3 regions of the Cytobacillus sp. FSL W8-0315 genome follow, and region 2 is predicted to be linked to each of the others. Evidence: a T-box and tRNA genes for the amino acid it is inferred to sense, from the RefSeq annotation. Region 2 holds a T-box; the other regions hold tRNA genes.
The links. The T-box of region 2 lies ahead of leuS (leucine--tRNA ligase). A T-box ahead of a tRNA ligase gene usually reads a tRNA of that ligase, here a tRNA-Leu.

Region 1 (6,905 bases), on a different contig from region 2:
GAAAGATGGGTGAGAATCCCATCCACCGAATGCCTAAGGTTTCCTGAGGAAGGCTCGTCCGCTCAGGGTTAGTCGGGACCTAAGCCGAGGCTGAAAAGCGTAGGCGATGGACAACAGGTTGATATTCCTGTACCACCTCTTTACCGTTTGAGCAATGGGGGGACGCAGGAGGATAGGGTAAGCGCGCTGCTGGATTAGCGCGTCCAAGCAGTTAGGCCGGTAACGAGGCAAATCCCGTTACCACACAGGCTGAGCTGTGACGGCGAGGGAAATTTAGTACCGAAGTTCCTGATTCCACACTGCCAAGAAAAGCCTCTAGCGAGGGAAAAGGTGCCCGTACCGCAAACCGACACAGGTAGGCGAGGAGAGAATCCTAAGGTGAGCGAGAGAACTCTCGTTAAGGAACTCGGCAAAATGACCCCGTAACTTCGGGAGAAGGGGTGCTCATTAGGGTGAATAGCCCTGATGAGCCGCAGTGAATAGGCCCAGGCGACTGTTTAGCAAAAACACAGGTCTCTGCGAAGCCGCAAGGCGAAGTATAGGGGCTGACGCCTGCCCGGTGCTGGAAGGTTAAGAGGAGAGGTTAGCGCAAGCGAAGCTTTGAATCGAAGCCCCAGTAAACGGCGGCCGTAACTATAACGGTCCTAAGGTAGCGAAATTCCTTGTCGGGTAAGTTCCGACCCGCACGAAAGGCGTAACGATCTGGGCACTGTCTCAACGAGAGACTCGGTGAAATTATAGTACCTGTGAAGATGCAGGTTACCCGCGACAGGACGGAAAGACCCCGTGGAGCTTTACTGTAGCCTGATATTGAATTTTGGTACAGCTTGTACAGGATAGGTAGGAGCCTGAGAAGCCGGAGCGCCAGCTTCGGTGGAGGCGTCGGTGGGATACTACCCTGGCTGTATTGAAATTCTAACCCGCGCCCCTTATCGGGGCGGGAGACAGTGTCAGGTGGGCAGTTTGACTGGGGCGGTCGCCTCCTAAAAAGTAACGGAGGCGCCCAAAGGTTCCCTCAGAATGGTTGGAAATCATTCGCAGAGTGTAAAGGCACAAGGGAGCTTGACTGCGAGACCTACAAGTCGAGCAGGGACGAAAGTCGGGCTTAGTGATCCGGTGGTTCCGCATGGAAGGGCCATCGCTCAACGGATAAAAGCTACCCCGGGGATAACAGGCTTATCTCCCCCAAGAGTCCACATCGACGGGGAGGTTTGGCACCTCGATGTCGGCTCATCGCATCCTGGGGCTGTAGTCGGTCCCAAGGGTTGGGCTGTTCGCCCATTAAAGCGGTACGCGAGCTGGGTTCAGAACGTCGTGAGACAGTTCGGTCCCTATCCGTCGTGGGCGCAGGAAATTTGAGAGGAGCTGTCCTTAGTACGAGAGGACCGGGATGGACGCACCGCTGGTGTACCAGTTGTCTTGCCAAAGGCATCGCTGGGTAGCTATGTGCGGAAGGGATAAGTGCTGAAAGCATCTAAGCATGAAGCCCCCCTCGAGATGAGATTTCCCATAGCGTCAAGCTAGTAAGATCCCTGAAAGATGATCAGGTTGATAGGTCAGAGGTGGAAGCGTGGCGACATGTGGAGCTGACTGATACTAATCGATCGAGGACTTAACCAAAACGAAAAGCGGAGGCGACTGTTCAACTTCGAGAGAAGTTAGGAGCCGAAGCTAGACAAGTTATTGGTGAATACTCGGCAAATTCTTCTTCATACATTATCTAGTTTTGAGGGAACGAAAAATAGTAAATTTCCTCTTGAAAAATGATAAAAAGACGGTATAATAATACTTGTCTTTGAAAAATAGTCTGGTGGCGATAGCGAGAAGGTCACACCCGTTCCCATACCGAACACGGAAGTTAAGCTTCTCAGCGCCAATGGTAGTTAGGGGCTGTCCCCTTGTGAGAGTAGGACGCTGCCGGGCTGTTTTACAAATATCACTATTCCGCAGTAGCTCAGTGGTAGAGCATTCGGCTGTTAACCGAACGGTCGTAGGTTCGAATCCTACCTGCGGAGCCAAATGGAGAGCTGTCCGAGTGGCCGAAGGAGCACGATTGGAAATCGTGTATACGCTAACCGCGTATCAAGGGTTCAAATCCCTTGCTCTCCGCCATTATTAATTCTATATTGGCCCCTTGGTCAAGCGGTTAAGACACCGCCCTTTCACGGCGGTAACACGGGTTCGAATCCCGTAGGGGTCACCATAATGGAGGATTAGCTCAGCTGGGAGAGCATCTGCCTTACAAGCAGAGGGTCGGCGGTTCGATCCCGTCATCCTCCACCATATTATTGTCGCGGGGTGGAGCAGTCCGGTAGCTCGTCGGGCTCATAACCCGAAGGTCGCAGGTTCAAATCCTGCCCCCGCAATTTGGTCCGGTAGTTCAGTTGGTTAGAATGCCTGCCTGTCACGCAGGAGGTCGCGGGTTCGAGTCCCGTCCGGACCGCCATTTTTACAATATTAATAATATTTGGCTCAGTAGCTCAGTCGGTAGAGCAAAGGACTGAAAATCCTTGTGTCGGCGGTTCGATTCCGTCCTGAGCCACCTTTACTGAATTGATTTGCCGGTGTAGCTCAATTGGTAGAGCAACTGACTTGTAATCAGTAGGTTGGGGGTTCAAGTCCTCTCGCCGGCACCATTTTTTTATGTTAATATGGAGGGGTAGCGAAGTGGCTAAACGCGGCGGACTGTAAATCCGCTCCTTCGGGTTCGGCAGTTCGAATCTGCCCCCCTCCACCATTTATATAGGGGTATAGTTTAATGGTAAAACGAAGGTCTCCAAAACCTTTGATGTGGGTTCGATTCCTACTACCCCTGCCAATTTTATAATGGCGGCTGTGGCGAAGTGGTTAACGCATCGGATTGTGGCTCCGACACTCGTGGGTTCGATTCCCATCAGTCGCCCCATAATTTTAAAGTAACAGTACGAGTATAACTCTCATATAAATGTAATATGAACGATCAATGGGCTATAGCCAAGCGGTAAGGCACCGGACTTTGACTCCGTCACTCGCAGGTTCGAATCCTGCTAGCCCAGCCATTTTGCGGAAGTAGTTCAGTGGTAGAACATCACCTTGCCAAGGTGGGGGTCGCGGGTTCGAATCCCGTCTTCCGCTCCAGAATAAACTTCAATTTATGGCGGCATAGCCAAGTGGTAAGGCAGAGGTCTGCAAAACCTTTACCACCGGTTCGAATCCGGTTGCCGCCTCCATAATCTAAATCTTGATTCGCTGATATACGCCGGGGTGGCGGAACTGGCAGACGCACAGGACTTAAAATCCTGCGGTAGGTGACTACCGTACCGGTTCGATTCCGGTCCTCGGCACCACAAGATTTACTACATTTTAATATGCCGGTGTGGCGGAATTGGCAGACGCGCACGACTCAAAATCGTGTTCCTTCTGGAGTGTCGGTTCGACCCCGACCACCGGTATCTAAAAAAAGGTTTCCTAATAGGGAAACCTTTTTTGTTGTTAATTAAAATCTGTGCAAATTTTAAAGCGGAAAGCAAATATCAATGCAGCCCTTCTGCTGATTGTGATGCAAGTTGTTTCAATGCAGGGTTCCGAACGATTCAGAGGGTGGTTTCGAAATGGGGTTCTGAACTGTTCGGAAGTAATTCAAAAGGACATAATTATTGACTTAGCAGGAGGAAAAAAAACGATGTGTCCTAATGTTGTGAATTGAGCGGAACTAATAACTGAAGAGGCGAAAAAGAATCTCTAAATTTCGAAGATGTTATGTGAACGGAACTTATGCACCAAAATAGAGCCAGAAAGATTCGATGACTTTATGTGAACGGAACTAATGAAGCAGAATAGTGCCGTTCAGTTTCAAAGATGTCATGTGAATGGTACTAATGCAAGAGAATAGTGCCGTTCAGTTTCAAAGATGTCACGTGAATGGAACTAATGCAAGTGAATAGTGCCGTTCAGTTTCATGATGTCAAGTGAGCGGAACTAATGCAGCAGAATAAAGCCATTAAGGTTCGATAACCTCAGTGAATGGAACTAATAATTCTGAATAGAGCCCTTCAGTATCGATAGTGTGATCTAAAAGAATCTAATGATGTTTGCTTATTCATGAATCGTGTGAGGATAGCCGAAGGGGACATGCCATACTGTTAAAAATAAACTACTCAACATAATTGTGTTTTATTCAAAGTAAGAAGTCTTGCCATGAATGATATGATTAAAGTTGTTTGATAGGATTTTCCGGATTTTTTTCTTTGAAATAATATCAGAACACCATTCATGCACAATATTGGTTGTTAGCATCATATCGGGAAACATAACTCTAAACTCTTTAACACTTCTAACGATTGCCAATTCGACATCTTCTTTGTATCCGCAATTCTTACATACTAAAGCAGCTCTGTGCAATCGATCCATAAAGTGCTGGCAAGAAGCACACTTAACCCCCTTCTCCAATCCCTCAAATGTATACTCAAATCGCCTTCCATAAGGAATATCCTCCAAACGCAAAGACAGTAACTTGTCTGCCAGCATTAAATGGTTCTTATTTGCCGGTTGAGATTTCAATTTTAATTTGTCTATAAATCGGTTAATTTGTGCTGGAAATATAGCAGGAAGATTCATTGTGGCTTGATACAATTGAAATTCGGGGTTAATAAAAATAAGAAGAGCCTTAAGAGGGGTTTCTACTCCCAATTTCTGCAGAAGTCTTCTCAGGAGGGATTCACTTCGCTGAAGCTGCAGAAGAGGATTTTTAACTTCAGTATTTGCTGGTACTGTATACCATCTGTTTTGTTCGATATAAAAGTCTCCCTCATAATTCTTAACTTCAAAAAGATAGATACAGCCTCCAGTGAATAATAGTGAATCTATTTGGAAAAGGGTGTTACTGTAATCGAACAATAAATCATTAAGAATAATCCATTCCTCAGGCGAATGTTCTAGTAGTTCATCAAATTTCTTCTCACCTGAAAAACCTTTTTCTAAATTAAGAAAGAGGCTGTAATCTTTTGGGGAAAGCCGCATTCTTCCATGTAAACACTGAAGCAATTTTAATTCTTCCGGTTCATAACGATATTTTAATATCATAGCCCACATCCCTATATTCAAGATAGCTTCATTCTATGCAATGTATTCGATTAACACAAGTTAAACCTTTTAAACAAGTCAAAATATTGCACCTTTTTAGTCAATCCAGTCACCTATATATGCAAACGGTTTCAAATATAATGTAGGAAAGCGTTTGCAAGAGATAAGGGGGCGGTGAAAAGATTTGGAGACAAAGATTGAGGTCGGGGAAGCAGCAGTCAATTCAGAGGTTAAAACAGTATCCAGGAAAAAAGCAAATCTGAAAAAAATGCTAACATACAGTGCTTTTGTAGGACCGGCATTGATTTTTTTCCTGGTGATTCAAATCATTCCTTTTTTGATGGGTATTTATTATTCCTTTACTTCCTGGAATGGTGTCAGTTCTGTGGTTGAGTGGGTAGGACTTGAAAATTATTTAAAGATCTTTAAGAATGATCCTAAGTTTTTTGATTCCTTTATTTTTACTACCAAGTTTATGTTAGCTTCGGTTATTATTAGTAATTTACTAGGTTTTGGGCTTGCGTTATTATTGAACGCAGCATTGAAGTCCAGGAACTTATTGCGGACTGTGTTTTTCATTCCTAATGTTATCGGGGGATTATTGCTTGGGTTCATCTGGCAGTTTATTTTTGTAAAAGGGTTTGCGGCAATTGGAAATCTTACAGACCTGTCCGTTTTTAAGCTCCCATGGCTTGGGGATGAGACAACAGCATTCTGGGGGATTGTAATTGTGTTTGCCTGGCAGATCAGCGGATATATGATGGTTATTTATATTGCAGCGCTGCAGGGGGTTGACCAGACATTGCTGGAGGCTGCCAGGATCGATGGGGCATCAAGCTGGACACTTCTGACGAAAATTATTATTCCACTTATTTTGCCGGCGTTTACGATTTGTTTCTTTTTAACTATTTCAATGGCCTTTAAGATTTTCGATCTGAATATTTCACTGACAGGCGGAGGTCCTTTTAATTCAACACAATCTGTAGCGATTAATATTTATCAGGAAGCATTCCAAAATAACCGGTATGGTCTTGGTACCGCGAAATCCATTCTGTTCTTCCTTGTTGTGGCTATTTTTACAACGGTTCAGGTTATGATGACCAAGAAAAGGGAGGTTGAGGCATAATGAATCCCAGATATACGAAGGTTACGTTTCTGCTCGAGATTATCGGAATCGTATTAGGAGTCATTTTCCTCATACCTTTTTATTTCGTGATCATCAATTCTGTAAAAGGTTTTGCAGATATTTTGATTGATGCTGCAGCGTGGCCGCAGGAGTTTTTATTCTCCAATTACTTGAAGGTATGGGATATTATTAATTTCCCGCGGGCCTTCTGGAACTCGCTTATAATTACGGTGATCAGCAATATTGGACTTGTTGTCATTAGTTCCATGGCTGCCTGGAAGATGGTCCGAACCCCGGGAAAATTCAGCAAAATCCTATTTGCCCTATTTGTTTCTGCGATGGTTATTCCATTCCAGACGGTCATGATACCGCTGATGAAGCTGGGAGGCACGCTGAATCTGACAAACAGCATACCAGGTCTCATCATTATGTATTTTGGCTTTGGTGTACCATTATCGCTTTTCCTGTATCACGGATTTATTAAAACAGTTCCAATAGAGATAGAAGAATCGGCCCGAATTGATGGGTGCAGCCAGTTTGGGGTCTTTTGGAGAATTGTTTTTCCGCTTCTAAAACCAATCACTGTAACGGTTGTTATTTTAAATACATTATGGATCTGGAATGATTATCTGCTGCCGCTTCTTGTGCTTCAGGATGCAGAACTTAGGACGATTCCTTTGGCCACAAGTTCATTCTTTGCACAATATACAAAGCAATG
Region 2 (6,905 bases):
ATTCCCTTTACCTACAAGCCTTTCATGTTGGCACGACTCTTGCATTATCATTTCTCAGCAAGTTATTTTTCAGTTATTTTTTGCAAGCGTTTTCAGGAGGAGGATGAAAAGTTCTTTTCTTATTTTTAAAACAAAGGGGGAAATGAAATGCTAAGTATGATTGGATTAATAGGCGGGCTTGCCCTGCTGATTTACCTGACTATGCGGGGAATGAACCTGCTGGTTGTCGGACCGCTATCTGCCTTGTTTGTAGCTCTTTTTAGCGGCATGCCATTATTTCCGCAGCTGGCAGGTGAAGGGGAGGCCAATTTGGTCGGGAACTATATGTCCGGCTTTTCAGGGTTTGTAACATCATGGTACCTAATGTTCCTATTGGGTGCAATTTTTGGGAAGGTAATGGAAGACAGCGGCGCGGCCGACAGTGTATCCAAAATGGTAGTGGATAAGCTCGGAATGAAATATGCCGTTCTTGCCATTGTCGCTTCCTGTGCTATTTTAACTTATGGCGGAGTCAGTTTATTCGTAGTTGCTTTCTCTGTATATCCAATGGCATTAAGTTTATTTAAACAGGCAAATCTTCCAAGAAGGTTCATCCCTGCAGCACTTGCCTTTGGATCTGTAACTTTTACGATGACTTCTGCGGGTTCACCGGAAATTCAAAACTGGATCCCGATTGAATTTCTTGGAACGACTCCATATGCAGGCTGGGAAGTCAGCTTAATTGTCGCTGTGTTCATGATGATTTTTGGCTACTGGTGGCTGAAGCGGATGATCACAAAGGCTGTAAACAAAGGAGAAACCTTTGAATCCCGAAAGCAGGATCCTGTAACTGAGAATAAGGAATTACCGCACCCTTTTATGGGGGTTCTCCCATTGGCTGTTGTTTTAATTATCTCATTCGTATTCCATGATTCTCTTGCACAATCTGCACTTATTCTTGCATTACTGGGCGGAGTTATTGCCACATATCTATTGAACAGAAAGTATTTCACAAATTTCTGGAATGCTGTGTCTGATGGTACATTAGGCGCATTAATAGCGATTGGGAATACAGCTGCTGTTGTCGGGTTCGGCGGAGTGGCAAAGGCAGTTCCTGCATTTGCCACAGCAGTAGATTGGATGACAAGCATTCCTGGGAGCCCGCTGATAGGCGGTGCCATAGCAGTAAGTGTTATCGCCGGCATGACCGGTTCAGCTTCAGGCGGGCAGGCCATCGCATTGCCGATTCTGGCCCCGCATTATATGGACATGGGCGTCAATGCAGAAGCCCTGCACAGAACAGTAGCCATTTCATCCGGTGCTCTGGATTCCTTGCCGCATAATGGCTATGTCGTTACCACTGTACGGGCTATCTGCGGGGAATCTCACCAGGCTGCATATGGAGCGGTAGCGGCTGTTACAGTAATCGTTCCGCTGATTGGTTTAGCACTTGCGATTGTATTATTCTCACTCGGTCTAGGAATCTAATTTCGGCAGGGGCTCATAAAATAGAGCCCCGGCTTTGTTTTTGAAAGGAGCTTATTCATGGTACAAAATAAAGTAGTTTTTATAACCGGTGCAGCGCAGGGAATTGGCTATGAAATAGGCAAGAGATTTGCTGAACACGGCTCGAAAATCGTTCTGACAGATATTCAGGAAGAGGCTGTGAAAAAAGCTGCAGAAAATTTGCAGAATGAAGGTTTTGAAGCAATCGGGCTTAAATGTGATGTGACCTTGGAGTCTGATATACAATCGGCCATCAATGAAACTGTCAGTCAATTCGGTGCCTTGGATGTGCTCATTAACAATGCAGGGCTGCAGCATGTTTCCTTTATTGAAGACTTTCCTACTGAAAAATTCGAGTTTCTTATCAAAGTAATGCTGACTGCACCGTTCATGGCCATTAAACATGTCATGCCCGTCATGAAAAAACAAAAGTCCGGCCGTATCCTGAACATGGCATCCATTAACGGTCTTGTTGGATTCGCGGGGAAAGCAGCTTATAACAGTGCCAAGCATGGCGTTATAGGCCTTACTAAAGTCGCAGCATTGGAAGCTGCTGAAGATGGCATTACGGTCAATGCCATATGCCCGGGCTATGTGGATACACCACTCGTAAGAAATCAGCTGAATGACCTTGCTAAAACAAGAAATGTACCTATTGAAAAAGCGCTGGAAGAAGTCATTTATCCCTTAGTGCCGCAAAAGAGGCTGCTGAAGGTAGAAGAGATTGCAGATTATGCTATTTTTTTGGCTGGTGACGGAGCTAAAGGCATTACAGGACAGGCGGCAGTTATCGATGGAGGATATACTGTTCAGTAAATCAGGCACATTTTCTGAAAGATTGCATATTCTAGTTATTAAATTCCTGTCAGGATAAGCCTACTTGCATCCTGGCGGGAAATTTATTACAATAGTCATATTCCTATACTAAAATGCTTAGATAAGGAGCAGTAGTGGTGCAATAGCCCGTTATAGAGAGTTGACGGAAGGTGCAAGTCAGCCGGGCACATCATGAACTCGCCTTGGAGCAGCAAGTGTGAAGTACCAGTAATGCTTGCCGTTTTCCGCGTTAAGGATGAATGAAGCGAGTGACATGTTCACTAATGTGGGTGGTACCGCGGGAGATTTATACATAATCCTCTCGTCCCTTTTTTGGGATGAGAGGTTTTTTATTATATTTTTTAGGCTGTTTCGTAAAGTTGATTGCAGCGGAGGGCACTTGATCCTCGAAAATGCTGACGCATTTTCTTCGTGCGGTGCTCATTCATGGAGGGTTATTCAATGTCCTGCGGGTAGTGAGGAAAGTGAGAGACCCCGCAGGCGAAGCCGGGGAGGCTCTCATCTCTCCCGCGGGTTCGCTAAGTGCCTCGTGCTGAAATCAACGGGCAATATTCATAAGCCCAAAAACGGTTTATAAGAAAAGAGCCTGATTTTATTTTCATTAATAGGAGGAAACAAAAATGAGTTTCAATCATCAGGAGATTGAAAAAAAGTGGCAAGGCTACTGGGAAGAAAATAAAACTTTTAAAACAACTGAAGATAAAGGCAAGCGCAAGTTTTATGCGCTTGATATGTTCCCTTATCCTTCAGGCGCAGGACTTCATGTCGGTCACCCGGAAGGATATACGGCAACAGACATCCTTTCCCGCATGAAGCGCATGCAAGGCTATAATGTTCTTCACCCAATGGGCTGGGATGCATTTGGTTTGCCTGCCGAGCAATATGCCCTTGATACAGGAAACGATCCTGCTGAATTCACAGAAAAGAATATCAACACCTTCCGACGCCAGATTAAGGCTTTAGGTTTTTCATATGACTGGGATCGTGAAGTAAACACAACAGACCCTGAATATTATAAATGGACTCAGTGGATTTTCTTAAAGCTTTATGAAAAAGGGCTTGCATATATCGATGAAGTAGCTGTTAACTGGTGTCCCGCACTTGGAACAGTACTTGCAAATGAAGAGGTCATCGACGGAAAAAGTGAACGAGGAGGCCATCCGGTAGAACGCCGTCCAATGAGACAGTGGATGCTAAAAATTACGGCTTATGCTGATCGCCTGCTTGAAGATCTTGATTTATTGGATTGGCCAGAGAGCCTTAAAGATATGCAGCGAAACTGGATCGGCCGTTCTGAAGGAGCAGAAGTAACGTTCAATATTGAAGGCCATGATGGAACGTTCACTGTTTTCACAACACGACCTGACACATTATATGGTGCAACATATGCTGTTCTTGCTCCAGAACATGCGCTTGTTGAAAAAATCACAGCAGATGGGCAGCGCGAGGCAGTTCAGGCTTACATTGACAAAGTAAAGAGCAAGAGCGATCTCGAGCGGACAGATCTTGCTAAAGAAAAAACAGGTGTCTTCACTGGTGCTTATGCGATTAACCCGGTCAATGGCGAAAAAATGCCAATCTGGATTGCAGATTATGTTTTAGCCAGCTATGGAACTGGGGCCATCATGGCGGTTCCAGCCCATGACGAGCGCGACTATGAGTTCGCCAAGCAATTTGATCTGCCTATTAAAGAAGTCGTTGCCGGCGGAGAAGTTGGAAAAGAAGCATACACTGGCGATGGCGAGCATGTTAACTCAGGTTTCCTTGATGGATTAAACAAAGAGGAAGCGATTGAGAAAATGATCGCATGGCTTGAAGAGAAAGGCATTGGCACTAAGAAGGTTACTTATCGTCTTCGTGACTGGCTATTCAGCCGCCAGCGTTATTGGGGCGAGCCGATTCCAGTGATCCACTGGGAAGATGGCACAATGACTGCCGTGCCGGAAGATCAGCTGCCATTAGTGCTTCCAAAAACAACGGAAATCAAACCATCCGGCACTGGAGAGTCACCATTAGCCAACATCGATGAGTGGGTTAATGTCGTGGATCCTGAAACAGGCAAGAAGGGCCGCAGGGAAACGAACACAATGCCACAATGGGCAGGCAGCTGCTGGTACTATCTTCGCTATATTGATCCGAAAAACAGTGAAGCTCTTGCAGATCCTGAGAAATTAAAAGAATGGCTTCCGGTTGATATTTATATCGGCGGAGCTGAACATGCGGTTCTTCATCTCCTATATGCCCGCTTCTGGCACAAGGTCCTTTATGATGTGGGAATTGTCCATACGAAGGAACCGTTCCAAAAGTTATTTAACCAAGGTATGATTCTTGGGGAAAATAATGAAAAAATGAGTAAATCAAAAGGCAATGTCGTTAATCCGGATGAAATTGTAGCAAGCCATGGTGCTGATACTCTTCGTCTATACGAAATGTTCATGGGGCCTCTTGAAGCTTCCATCGCATGGTCTACAAATGGATTGGATGGTTCAAGAAGATTCCTTGACCGCATCTGGCGTTTGTTTGTGGAAGAGACTGGTGAATTAAGCCAGGGAATTCAGGACATTGAAGAAGGCAGCAGCCTTGAAAAGGTTTACCACCAAACGGTGAAAAAAGTAACTGAGGACTACGAAGGGCTGCGTTTCAACACAGCTATTTCTCAAATGATGGTATTCATCAATGAAGCATATAAAGCAGATGTGCTTCCAAAGACCTTTGCAGAAGGCTTTGTTAAAATGCTTTCACCCATTGCTCCACACATGTCCGAAGAGCTTTGGTCTAAATTAGGCCATGGTGAATCCATTGCTTATGAAGCTTGGCCTGCATATGATGAAGCCAAAATGATAGATGATGAAGTCGAAATCGTTATCCAAATCAACGGTAAAGTTAAAGCAAAGCTTATGGTTCCTGCCGATGCCAAAAAAGACCTATTGGAGCAAATCGCAATGGGCGATGACAAAGTAAAAGAACAAATTGACGGAAAAACCGTCCGTAAAGTCATCGCGGTGCCAGGTAAACTTGTGAATATCGTTGCGAATTAAGTTATATCAGATGAAACCACCTCTATTTGTCAGAGGTGGTTTTTGTATTTGTGTTTTAGAAACGTCCCGTTTATATTTTTCGTCCCATATAGGGTATTATAGAATTGGCAGCATTATTTAATGTTAAGTGCTATTTAAAAGGCTTTCCAGAAAGGGTGTTAGGATTGGACCGTATTGAAGAGATAACAACAGAAGAATTGCAAAAAAAGCTTGAAGAAGGGGAGAAACTTGAGCTTGTCGATGTAAGGGAAGATGAAGAGGTTGCATCCGGCATGATTCCAGGGGCGAGACATATCCGTATGGGCACGATACCTGAGAATCTTGATAAATTTGATAAAGATACGGAGTACATCATTATTTGCCGTTCTGGCAATCGCAGCGGAAACGTATGCCACTATTTGCAGGACCAGGGATATAAAGTCCGCAATATGACCGGGGGCATGCTGAACTGGCAGGGTGAAACAAAATAGAGAAGAGCGGAGCCGCAGCAGGCTTCGTTTTTTTTTATGTTTCGGTTTTAAAAATTCAGAAAATTGTACAAACTGATAAAAAACTAAGAAAGGAAGTTTCCTGTGATTAAGGTAAAGCTATTTGATCATGAACATGAAAAAGACCTGGAAAAGGATATGAATCATTTTCTGGAGAAGATTGAAGAAAAAAAGCTGCTGGATATTAAATATAATGTTGCCGCAGTGCAAGAGGACGAAGATGAACAAATTTATTGTTTCTCTGCCATGGTTATATATAGAGCCTGATGTCTGAGGAGCATCAGGCTCTATCTTTATTATACAATCCTAGCTGAGACTGCTGCGTTTAATCCGGCTAACCTGCCTGTTACAAGTGCGGATGTAATATTATATCCGCCTGTGTAGCCATGGATGTCCAGGATTTCTCCGCAGAAGAAAAGTCCTTCCATCAATTTTGAAGCCATTGTTTGCGGTTCAATTTCTTTGACGGAAACCCCTCCGCCGGTAACAAAGGCTTTATCGAGAGGCAATGTCCCATTTACTTTAAACTGAAAAGATTTGCAGGCTTTAACAAAGCTTCTGATCTTTTCGTTTGAAATCGCAGCTCCCTGTGAGGACGGATCAATTCCGTTCTTCTCAAGAAGAAACAAAAGATATCTTTCAGGAAGCCTCCCTTTTAAGAGATTTTTCATACTTTTCTTTGGATCTTCTTTGATCTTTTTGGACACTTCCTGAAAAAGAGGCTCTTCTTTTGTATCCGGGATTGCGTCCAAATTCATGACCACTTCTTTTAAATTCCACTTCTTCATCGCTTTCACCGCATATTGGCTGCAGCGCAAGACGGCCGGGCCGCTAATGCCAATATGGGTAAAAATCATATCCATCCGATGGGTTATAAGCGCTTTTCCTTTAGGGTTTAAAACACTAAGCGCCACATTCCGGAGCGACAATCCCTGCAGTATTTTTTCTTTAATAAAGTTCTCAGAAGATGTCAGCGGAACCTCGGTTGGGAAAAGCTCTGTAATCGTATGGCCTGCTTTTTCCGCCCATGCATAGCCGTCGCCGGTTGAGCCGGTAT
Region 3 (6,905 bases), 1.1 Mb from region 2:
TTCGGTAACCCGATGGGGGCCCCTAGTCCAAACAGTGCTCTACCTCCAAGACTCTTACTACATGAGGCTAGCCCTAAAGCTATTTCGGAGAGAACCAGCTATCTCCAAGTTCGATTGGAATTTCTCCGCTACCCACACCTCATCCCCGCACTTTTCAACGTGCGTGGGTTCGGGCCTCCATCCAGTGTTACCTGGACTTCACCCTGGACATGGGTAGATCACCTGGTTTCGGGTCTACGACCACATACTCATTCGCCCTATTCAGACTCGCTTTCGCTGCGGCTCCGTCTCATCAACTTAACCTCGCATGTAATCGTAACTCGCCGGTTCATTCTACAAAAGGCACGCTATCACCCATTAACGGGCTCTAACTACTTGTAGGCACACGGTTTCAGGATCTCTTTCACTCCCCTTCCGGGGTGCTTTTCACCTTTCCCTCACGGTACTGGTTCACTATCGGTCACTAGGGAGTATTTAGCCTTGGGAGATGGTCCTCCCTGCTTCCGACGGGATTTCTCGTGTCCCGCCGTACTCAGGATCCACTCTGGAGGGAACGAAGTTTCAACTACAGGGCTTTTACCTTCTCTGGCCGGCCTTTCCAGACCTGTTCATTTACCTCGTTCCTTTGTAACTCCGTGTAGAGTGTCCTACAACCCCAAGAGGCAAGCCTCTTGGTTTGGGCTAATCCCGTTTCGCTCGCCGCTACTCAGGGAATCGCGTTTGCTTTCTCTTCCTCCGGGTACTTAGATGTTTCAGTTCCCCGGGTCTGCCTTCTATACCCTATGTATTCAGGTAAAGATCCTATCCCATTACGGATAGGGGGTTTCCCCATTCGGAAATCTCCGGATCAAAGCTTACTTACAGCTCCCCGAAGCATATCGGTGTTAGTACCGTCCTTCATCGGCTCCTAGTGCCAAGGCATTCACCGTGCGCCCTTTCTAACTTAACCTACTTCGGCCAATGATAAGCGGCGAATCTCTGCGTCAGCTCCGTCACTGTGCTCCTCACGTACTCTCGTACGCTCCGGTGCTCGTTCGGTCGCTTCCTTGATCTTCTTGCTTCTCATTGCCCTCATGGTTTGTGCTCTTACTTCGTTTTAAAACAAAAATAAGAGAAAAAAACTAAGATGGCGATTACTCGGTTATTGCTTCTTCATTAACATTATCTAGTTTTCAAAGAACGAATCTTTCATTGAGAGATTGAACTCTCAAAACTGAACGAACAAAACACGTCACGTTTCATGTAAATATCCTTAGAAAGGAGGTGATCCAGCCGCACCTTCCGATACGGCTACCTTGTTACGACTTCACCCCAATCATCTGTCCCACCTTAGGCGGCTGGCTCCAAAAGGTTACCCCACCGACTTCGGGTGTTACAAACTCTCGTGGTGTGACGGGCGGTGTGTACAAGGCCCGGGAACGTATTCACCGCGGCATGCTGATCCGCGATTACTAGCGATTCCGGCTTCATGCAGGCGAGTTGCAGCCTGCAATCCGAACTGAGAATGGTTTTATGGGATTCGCTTAACCTCGCGGTCTCGCAGCCCTTTGTACCATCCATTGTAGCACGTGTGTAGCCCAGGTCATAAGGGGCATGATGATTTGACGTCATCCCCACCTTCCTCCGGTTTGTCACCGGCAGTCACCTTAGAGTGCCCAACTGAATGCTGGCAACTAAGATCAAGGGTTGCGCTCGTTGCGGGACTTAACCCAACATCTCACGACACGAGCTGACGACAACCATGCACCACCTGTCATCCTGTCCCCCGAAGGGGAACGCCCTATCTCTAGGGTTGTCAGGAGATGTCAAGACCTGGTAAGGTTCTTCGCGTTGCTTCGAATTAAACCACATGCTCCACCGCTTGTGCGGGCCCCCGTCAATTCCTTTGAGTTTCAGCCTTGCGGCCGTACTCCCCAGGCGGAGTGCTTAATGCGTTTGCTGCAGCACTAAAGGGCGGAAACCCTCTAACACTTAGCACTCATCGTTTACGGCGTGGACTACCAGGGTATCTAATCCTGTTTGCTCCCCACGCTTTCGCGCCTCAGCGTCAGTTACAGACCAAAGAGTCGCCTTCGCCACTGGTGTTCCTCCACATCTCTACGCATTTCACCGCTACACGTGGAATTCCACTCTTCTCTTCTGCACTCAAGTTCCCCAGTTTCCAATGACCCTCCCCGGTTGAGCCGGGGGCTTTCACATCAGACTTAAGGAACCGCCTGCGCGCGCTTTACGCCCAATAATTCCGGACAACGCTTGCCACCTACGTATTACCGCGGCTGCTGGCACGTAGTTAGCCGTGGCTTTCTGGTTAGGTACCGTCAAGGTACCGGCAGTTACTCCGGTACTTGTTCTTCCCTAACAACAGAGTTTTACGATCCGAAAACCTTCATCACTCACGCGGCGTTGCTCCGTCAGACTTTCGTCCATTGCGGAAGATTCCCTACTGCTGCCTCCCGTAGGAGTCTGGGCCGTGTCTCAGTCCCAGTGTGGCCGATCACCCTCTCAGGTCGGCTACGCATCGTTGCCTTGGTGAGCCGTTACCTCACCAACTAGCTAATGCGCCGCGGGCCCATCTGTAAGTGATAGCCGAAACCATCTTTCAGCTTTCCCTCATGTGAGGGAAAGAATTATCCGGTATTAGCCCCGGTTTCCCGGAGTTATCCCAGTCTTACAGGCAGGTTGCCCACGTGTTACTCACCCGTCCGCCGCTGACTTCAGGGAGCAAGCTCCCATCTGTCCGCTCGACTTGCATGTATTAGGCACGCCGCCAGCGTTCGTCCTGAGCCAGGATCAAACTCTCCATATAAGAGTTGATTAAGCTCATAAGTTGTCTTTTCAAAAAAGACTAAAGAATTAACGTTGACGTTTTTGTTCGTTCAGTTTTCAAAGATCAATCAGAAAGTTTGGAGCGGGTGAAGGGAATCGAACCCTCATCATCAGCTTGGAAGGCTGAGGTTTTACCACTAAACTACACCCGCATATAAAATTATTGTTTCCCGAATGGTCGGGAAGACAGGATTCGAACCTGCGACCCCTTGGTCCCAAACCAAGTGCTCTACCAAGCTGAGCTACTCCCCGTAATATGGCGCGCCCGAGAGGAGTCGAACCCCTAACCTTTTGATCCGTAGTCAAACGCTCTATCCAATTGAGCTACGGGCGCATCTTTTAAAGCAACTCTTATATTATATCAACCTAGATTTCAAAAGTCAACAACTTTTTTTGGTGCGGCCGAGAGGACTTGAACCTCCACGGGGTTGCCCCCACTAGGCCCTCAACCTAGCGCGTCTGCCATTCCGCCACGACCGCTTAATGAAGCGACAAGTAACATCATACCAAAACGTAGCACTTATCTCAATGGTAATTAATGGTGCGGGTGAAGGGAGTCGAACCCCCACGCCTTGCGGCGCCAGATCCTAAGTCTGGTGCGTCTGCCAATTCCGCCACACCCGCAATATGAAATTAAAATGGTGAGCCATGAAGGACTCGAACCTTCGACCCTCTGATTAAAAGTCAGATGCTCTACCGACTGAGCTAATGGCTCATACTTTTATGAGACTTCCTAAAGCCTGTTGTGTGCAGTCAGATGTTCCAAAGCTAAACGCTTTGTCACGGATTGCTATTCGGATGAAGAAATTCACTGATGCTGCAATCTGCTCTACCGACTGAGCTAATGGCTCATCAAAAATGGCTGGGCTAGCAGGATTCGAACCTGCGAGTGACGGAGTCAAAGTCCGGTGCCTTACCGCTTGGCTATAGCCCAATAACAAATGGCGGTCCCGACGGGAATCGAACCCGCGATCTCCTGCGTGACAGGCAGGCATGTTAACCGCTACACCACGGGACCATCCACATAAAACCGTCGGAAACAAAAAAAGTGACCCGTACGGGATTCGAACCCGTGTTACCGCCGTGAAAGGGCGGTGTCTTAACCGCTTGACCAACGGGCCATTGTGAGAATTTTCTGGCGGAGAAGGAGGGATTTGAACCCTCGCGCCGCTTACGCGACCTACACCCTTAGCAGGGGCGCCTCTTCAGCCACTTGAGTACTTCCCCAAATATGGCTCCGCAGGCAGGATTCGAACCTGCGACCGTTCGGTTAACAGCCGAATGCTCTACCACTGAGCTACTGCGGAATAATAATGAACTTTATCGATAAAACAGTTAACATCTTATCGACTCTTCATATTATAAGGACGGAGGCTATAAAAGTCAAGCTTGTTTTTAGAAGAATTTATTAGCCGTTTATCCTGTTTTGTCCTGCGACAATTATTAAATATAAAGTGTACTTAATCTAATGTCAATTCTTTTTTTAAACTAATTTCCCCTTGCATTTACCGCAAACATATTTCCTCGTATCAACCATTCTTTTTCTTTGATAAGTTTGACCGCATTCCTTACACATATAAACAAGAATCTTAGCAGATCTATTTGTTTTTGGATGATCAGGCAAGGCCGAACAAAATCGAGGTGCTCCCACTTTTTTCATTAGCATTCTGAAATCCTGATCACGATGTTTATATCCTTTTCCTTCTAAATGCAAATGATAATGACAAAGCTCGTGCTTAATAATTCCTTCTAATTCTCCGACCCCAAGCTGCTCATAATACTTTTTGTTTATTTCAACATGATGTGAACTCAGCATATATCTTCCGCCAGTCGACCTGAGGCGTGAATTAAAATAAGCCTGATGGCGAAAGGGCTTGCCGAAGCTTTCTAAGGATATCTTTTCAACAAGTGTCTGAAGCTCCTGGTCATTCATAACAATGTTTTTCCTCTCTTATCGTAAACATGACAACCTATTATAGCATACATTATATATACCTATTATAGCTCTGAACTCGCTTTGCTGCCCTAGGGAGCGATTATCAGATTCCAATACACGGGAGGTAAATCAGATGCCTGTATGGTTTCAAAACCAAATCCAGCGTGCTTTTTATGAAAAGGACCGGTATCAGATCAAGCTGCTGAATCAGTGCTGGTTTTTCTATAGAAAGAAACACTGCTCATAAAATATGGCGAGCCTGAGATATACCAGCTAAAAGCAGCTACAGCCCTTTGAAAACCTCACAAGCATAGGCCAAATCACGCTAGAAATATTGATTTCCGGCGTGATTTGGCTTATGACTCGAAGAACAAGCCATTTAAGCCAGCAAAACAAAGGAATGTTAATTAGTTTGGTCAAGCATAGTTAAGGCGACTCTTCCCTTGTGCTTATCAACAGAGTCAACCCAGACTGTTACTACATCCCCAACGGACACGACATCCAGCGGATGTTTGACAAATTGGCGGCTAAGTTTGGATATATGAACAAGGCCATCCTGTTTGACTCCGATATCAACGAATGCACCAAAGTCGACAACATTTCTCACTGTCCCTTGAAGCTCCATCCCTTCCTGCAGATCCTCAAGTTTCAGGACTTCTTTCTTTAGGAGTGGCTTTGGCAGCTCATCACGCGGATCCCTTTCAGGTCTCATTAAGGCATCAATAATATCTCTCAGTGTAAGTTCACCAATTTCAAGCTCCCGGGCTGTCTGGCTGATATTTATGCCTTTTAGTGCTTCCCTTAATGATTGTGTTCCAAGGTCACTGGATTTAAAGCCGAGATTAGCAAGCAATTTATTTACTACTGCATACGTTTCAGGGTGTATACCAGTCCGGTCCAGAGGTTCTTTCCCATCGATAATCCGCAGGAAGCCTATTGCCTGTTCATAGGTTTTGGCGCCAAGGCGCGGAATCTTTTTCAACTGCTTGCGGTCTGTAAATTTCCCTTCTTCTTCTCGTTTCTTGATTATATTCACAGCAACTGTTTTTGAAAGGCCAGCTACATGCTGCAGCAGCGAAGATGAAGCTGTATTTACATTGACACCCACTTGGTTTACCGCTGTCTCTACAACAAAAGAGAGTGATTCTGACAGCTTTTTCTGAGATACGTCATGCTGATATTGGCCAACCCCCACGGACTTGGGATCAATCTTAACCAATTCTGCAAGAGGATCCTGGAGGCGGCGGGCGATGGATACAGCACTCCTTTCTTCCACCTGAAAATCAGGAAACTCTTCTCTGGCAAGGTCTGAGGCAGAATATACGCTCGCCCCTGCTTCATTGACAATTAGGTAGAATATCTCCTCTTTCATGTCCTTTAAAATGTCAGCGATGAACTGCTCGGTTTCCCTTGAGGCGGTTCCATTGCCGATGGCAACCATTTCTACTTTGTAGGTGTTTAGAATATGAACTACTTTCTCTCGTGCTTGTTTCGTTTTGGAAACAGGAGGATGCGGATATATGACACCGATATCAAGTACTTTTCCAGTTTCATCTACAACTGCAAGCTTGCAGCCAGTTCTGTAGGCAGGGTCTACACCCAGTACTATCTTGCCTTTTAATGGGGGCTGAAGCAGCAGTTTTCTGAGATTTTCAGAAAAAATCATGATCGCCTGTTCTTCTGCTTTTTCAGTTAGTTCATTGCGGATTTCACGTTCAATCGAAGGCATAATCAGACGCTTGTATCCATCCTCAATAGCTTCCTTTACAATTGCCCCTGCAGGGGAGCGTTCATCCTTCACCCACTTTTTATACAAGTACTTTAAGATAAATTCGGTATTTGGCTTAATGTTAATCCTTAAAACTTCTTCTTTTTCACCCCGGTTTAATGCAAGTGTGCGGTGTGGAACAATCTTGCTCACTGGTTCCTCATACTCGTAGTACATTTCATAAACGCCTTTTTCGTCAATCTCTTTATTCTTCACAGAAGACTCAATTGTTCCCTTTTTGGCTGTTTCCATACGGATCCATTTTCTGCTTTCTGCTTCATCTGATACCCATTCTGCGATAATATCTTTCGCTCCGGCAATTGCCTCTTCCGTTGTGGTTACTTCCTTTTCATCTGATAAAAATTCTTTTGCCTT

Region 1: it encodes a tRNA-Leu, which carries the amino acid that the T-box ahead of leuS (leucine--tRNA ligase) is inferred to sense. The anticodon was not compared.
Region 3: it encodes a tRNA-Leu, which carries the amino acid that the T-box ahead of leuS (leucine--tRNA ligase) is inferred to sense. The anticodon was not compared.

What each region holds. Positions count from the first base shown of each region.
Region 1 covers NZ_JBBOOC010000003.1:311,956-318,860, forward strand. Annotated here, with positions in the region: rRNA gene MKY20_RS27335 (23S ribosomal RNA) at 1-1,620, shown strand, start outside; rRNA gene rrf (5S ribosomal RNA) at 1,807-1,923, shown strand; tRNA gene MKY20_RS27345 (tRNA-Asn) at 1,944-2,018, shown strand; tRNA gene MKY20_RS27350 (tRNA-Ser) at 2,022-2,112, shown strand; tRNA gene MKY20_RS27355 (tRNA-Glu) at 2,129-2,203, shown strand; tRNA gene MKY20_RS27360 (tRNA-Val) at 2,208-2,283, shown strand; tRNA gene MKY20_RS27365 (tRNA-Met) at 2,293-2,366, shown strand; tRNA gene MKY20_RS27370 (tRNA-Asp) at 2,370-2,446, shown strand; tRNA gene MKY20_RS27375 (tRNA-Phe) at 2,470-2,542, shown strand; tRNA gene MKY20_RS27380 (tRNA-Thr) at 2,561-2,636, shown strand; tRNA gene MKY20_RS27385 (tRNA-Tyr) at 2,654-2,737, shown strand; tRNA gene MKY20_RS27390 (tRNA-Trp) at 2,745-2,818, shown strand; tRNA gene MKY20_RS27395 (tRNA-His) at 2,830-2,905, shown strand; tRNA gene MKY20_RS27400 (tRNA-Gln) at 2,964-3,038, shown strand; tRNA gene MKY20_RS27405 (tRNA-Gly) at 3,043-3,117, shown strand; tRNA gene MKY20_RS27410 (tRNA-Cys) at 3,136-3,209, shown strand; tRNA gene MKY20_RS27415 (tRNA-Leu) at 3,238-3,326, shown strand; tRNA gene MKY20_RS27420 (tRNA-Leu) at 3,350-3,431, shown strand; gene MKY20_RS27425 (nuclease-related domain-containing protein) at 4,153-5,061, opposite strand; gene MKY20_RS27430 (carbohydrate ABC transporter permease) at 5,246-6,187, shown strand; gene MKY20_RS27435 (carbohydrate ABC transporter permease) at 6,187-6,905, shown strand, end outside.
Region 2 covers NZ_JBBOOC010000001.1:1,592,350-1,599,254, forward strand. Annotated here, with positions in the region: gene MKY20_RS08200 (GntP family permease) at 148-1,467, shown strand; gene MKY20_RS08205 (3-hydroxybutyrate dehydrogenase) at 1,525-2,301, shown strand; T-box leader at 2,411-2,634, shown strand; gene leuS (leucine--tRNA ligase) at 2,943-5,360, shown strand; gene MKY20_RS08215 (rhodanese-like domain-containing protein) at 5,525-5,830, shown strand; gene MKY20_RS08220 (sporulation protein Cse60) at 5,933-6,115, shown strand; gene MKY20_RS08225 (NAD(P)/FAD-dependent oxidoreductase) at 6,145-6,905, opposite strand, start outside.
Region 3 covers NZ_JBBOOC010000001.1:456,994-463,898, forward strand. Annotated here, with positions in the region: rRNA gene MKY20_RS02455 (23S ribosomal RNA) at 1-949, opposite strand, end outside; gene MKY20_RS02460 (hypothetical protein) at 944-1,075, opposite strand; rRNA gene MKY20_RS02465 (16S ribosomal RNA) at 1,257-2,806, opposite strand; tRNA gene MKY20_RS02470 (tRNA-Gly) at 2,905-2,978, opposite strand; tRNA gene MKY20_RS02475 (tRNA-Pro) at 3,002-3,078, opposite strand; tRNA gene MKY20_RS02480 (tRNA-Arg) at 3,084-3,160, opposite strand; tRNA gene MKY20_RS02485 (tRNA-Leu) at 3,221-3,306, opposite strand; tRNA gene MKY20_RS02490 (tRNA-Leu) at 3,366-3,450, opposite strand; tRNA gene MKY20_RS02495 (tRNA-Lys) at 3,466-3,541, opposite strand; tRNA gene MKY20_RS02500 (tRNA-Gln) at 3,686-3,760, opposite strand; tRNA gene MKY20_RS02505 (tRNA-Asp) at 3,769-3,844, opposite strand; tRNA gene MKY20_RS02510 (tRNA-Glu) at 3,876-3,947, opposite strand; tRNA gene MKY20_RS02515 (tRNA-Ser) at 3,963-4,053, opposite strand; tRNA gene MKY20_RS02520 (tRNA-Asn) at 4,059-4,133, opposite strand; gene MKY20_RS02525 (SprT family protein) at 4,310-4,759, opposite strand; gene cmpA (cortex morphogenetic protein CmpA) at 4,896-5,009, shown strand; gene MKY20_RS02535 (Tex family protein) at 5,166-6,905, opposite strand, start outside.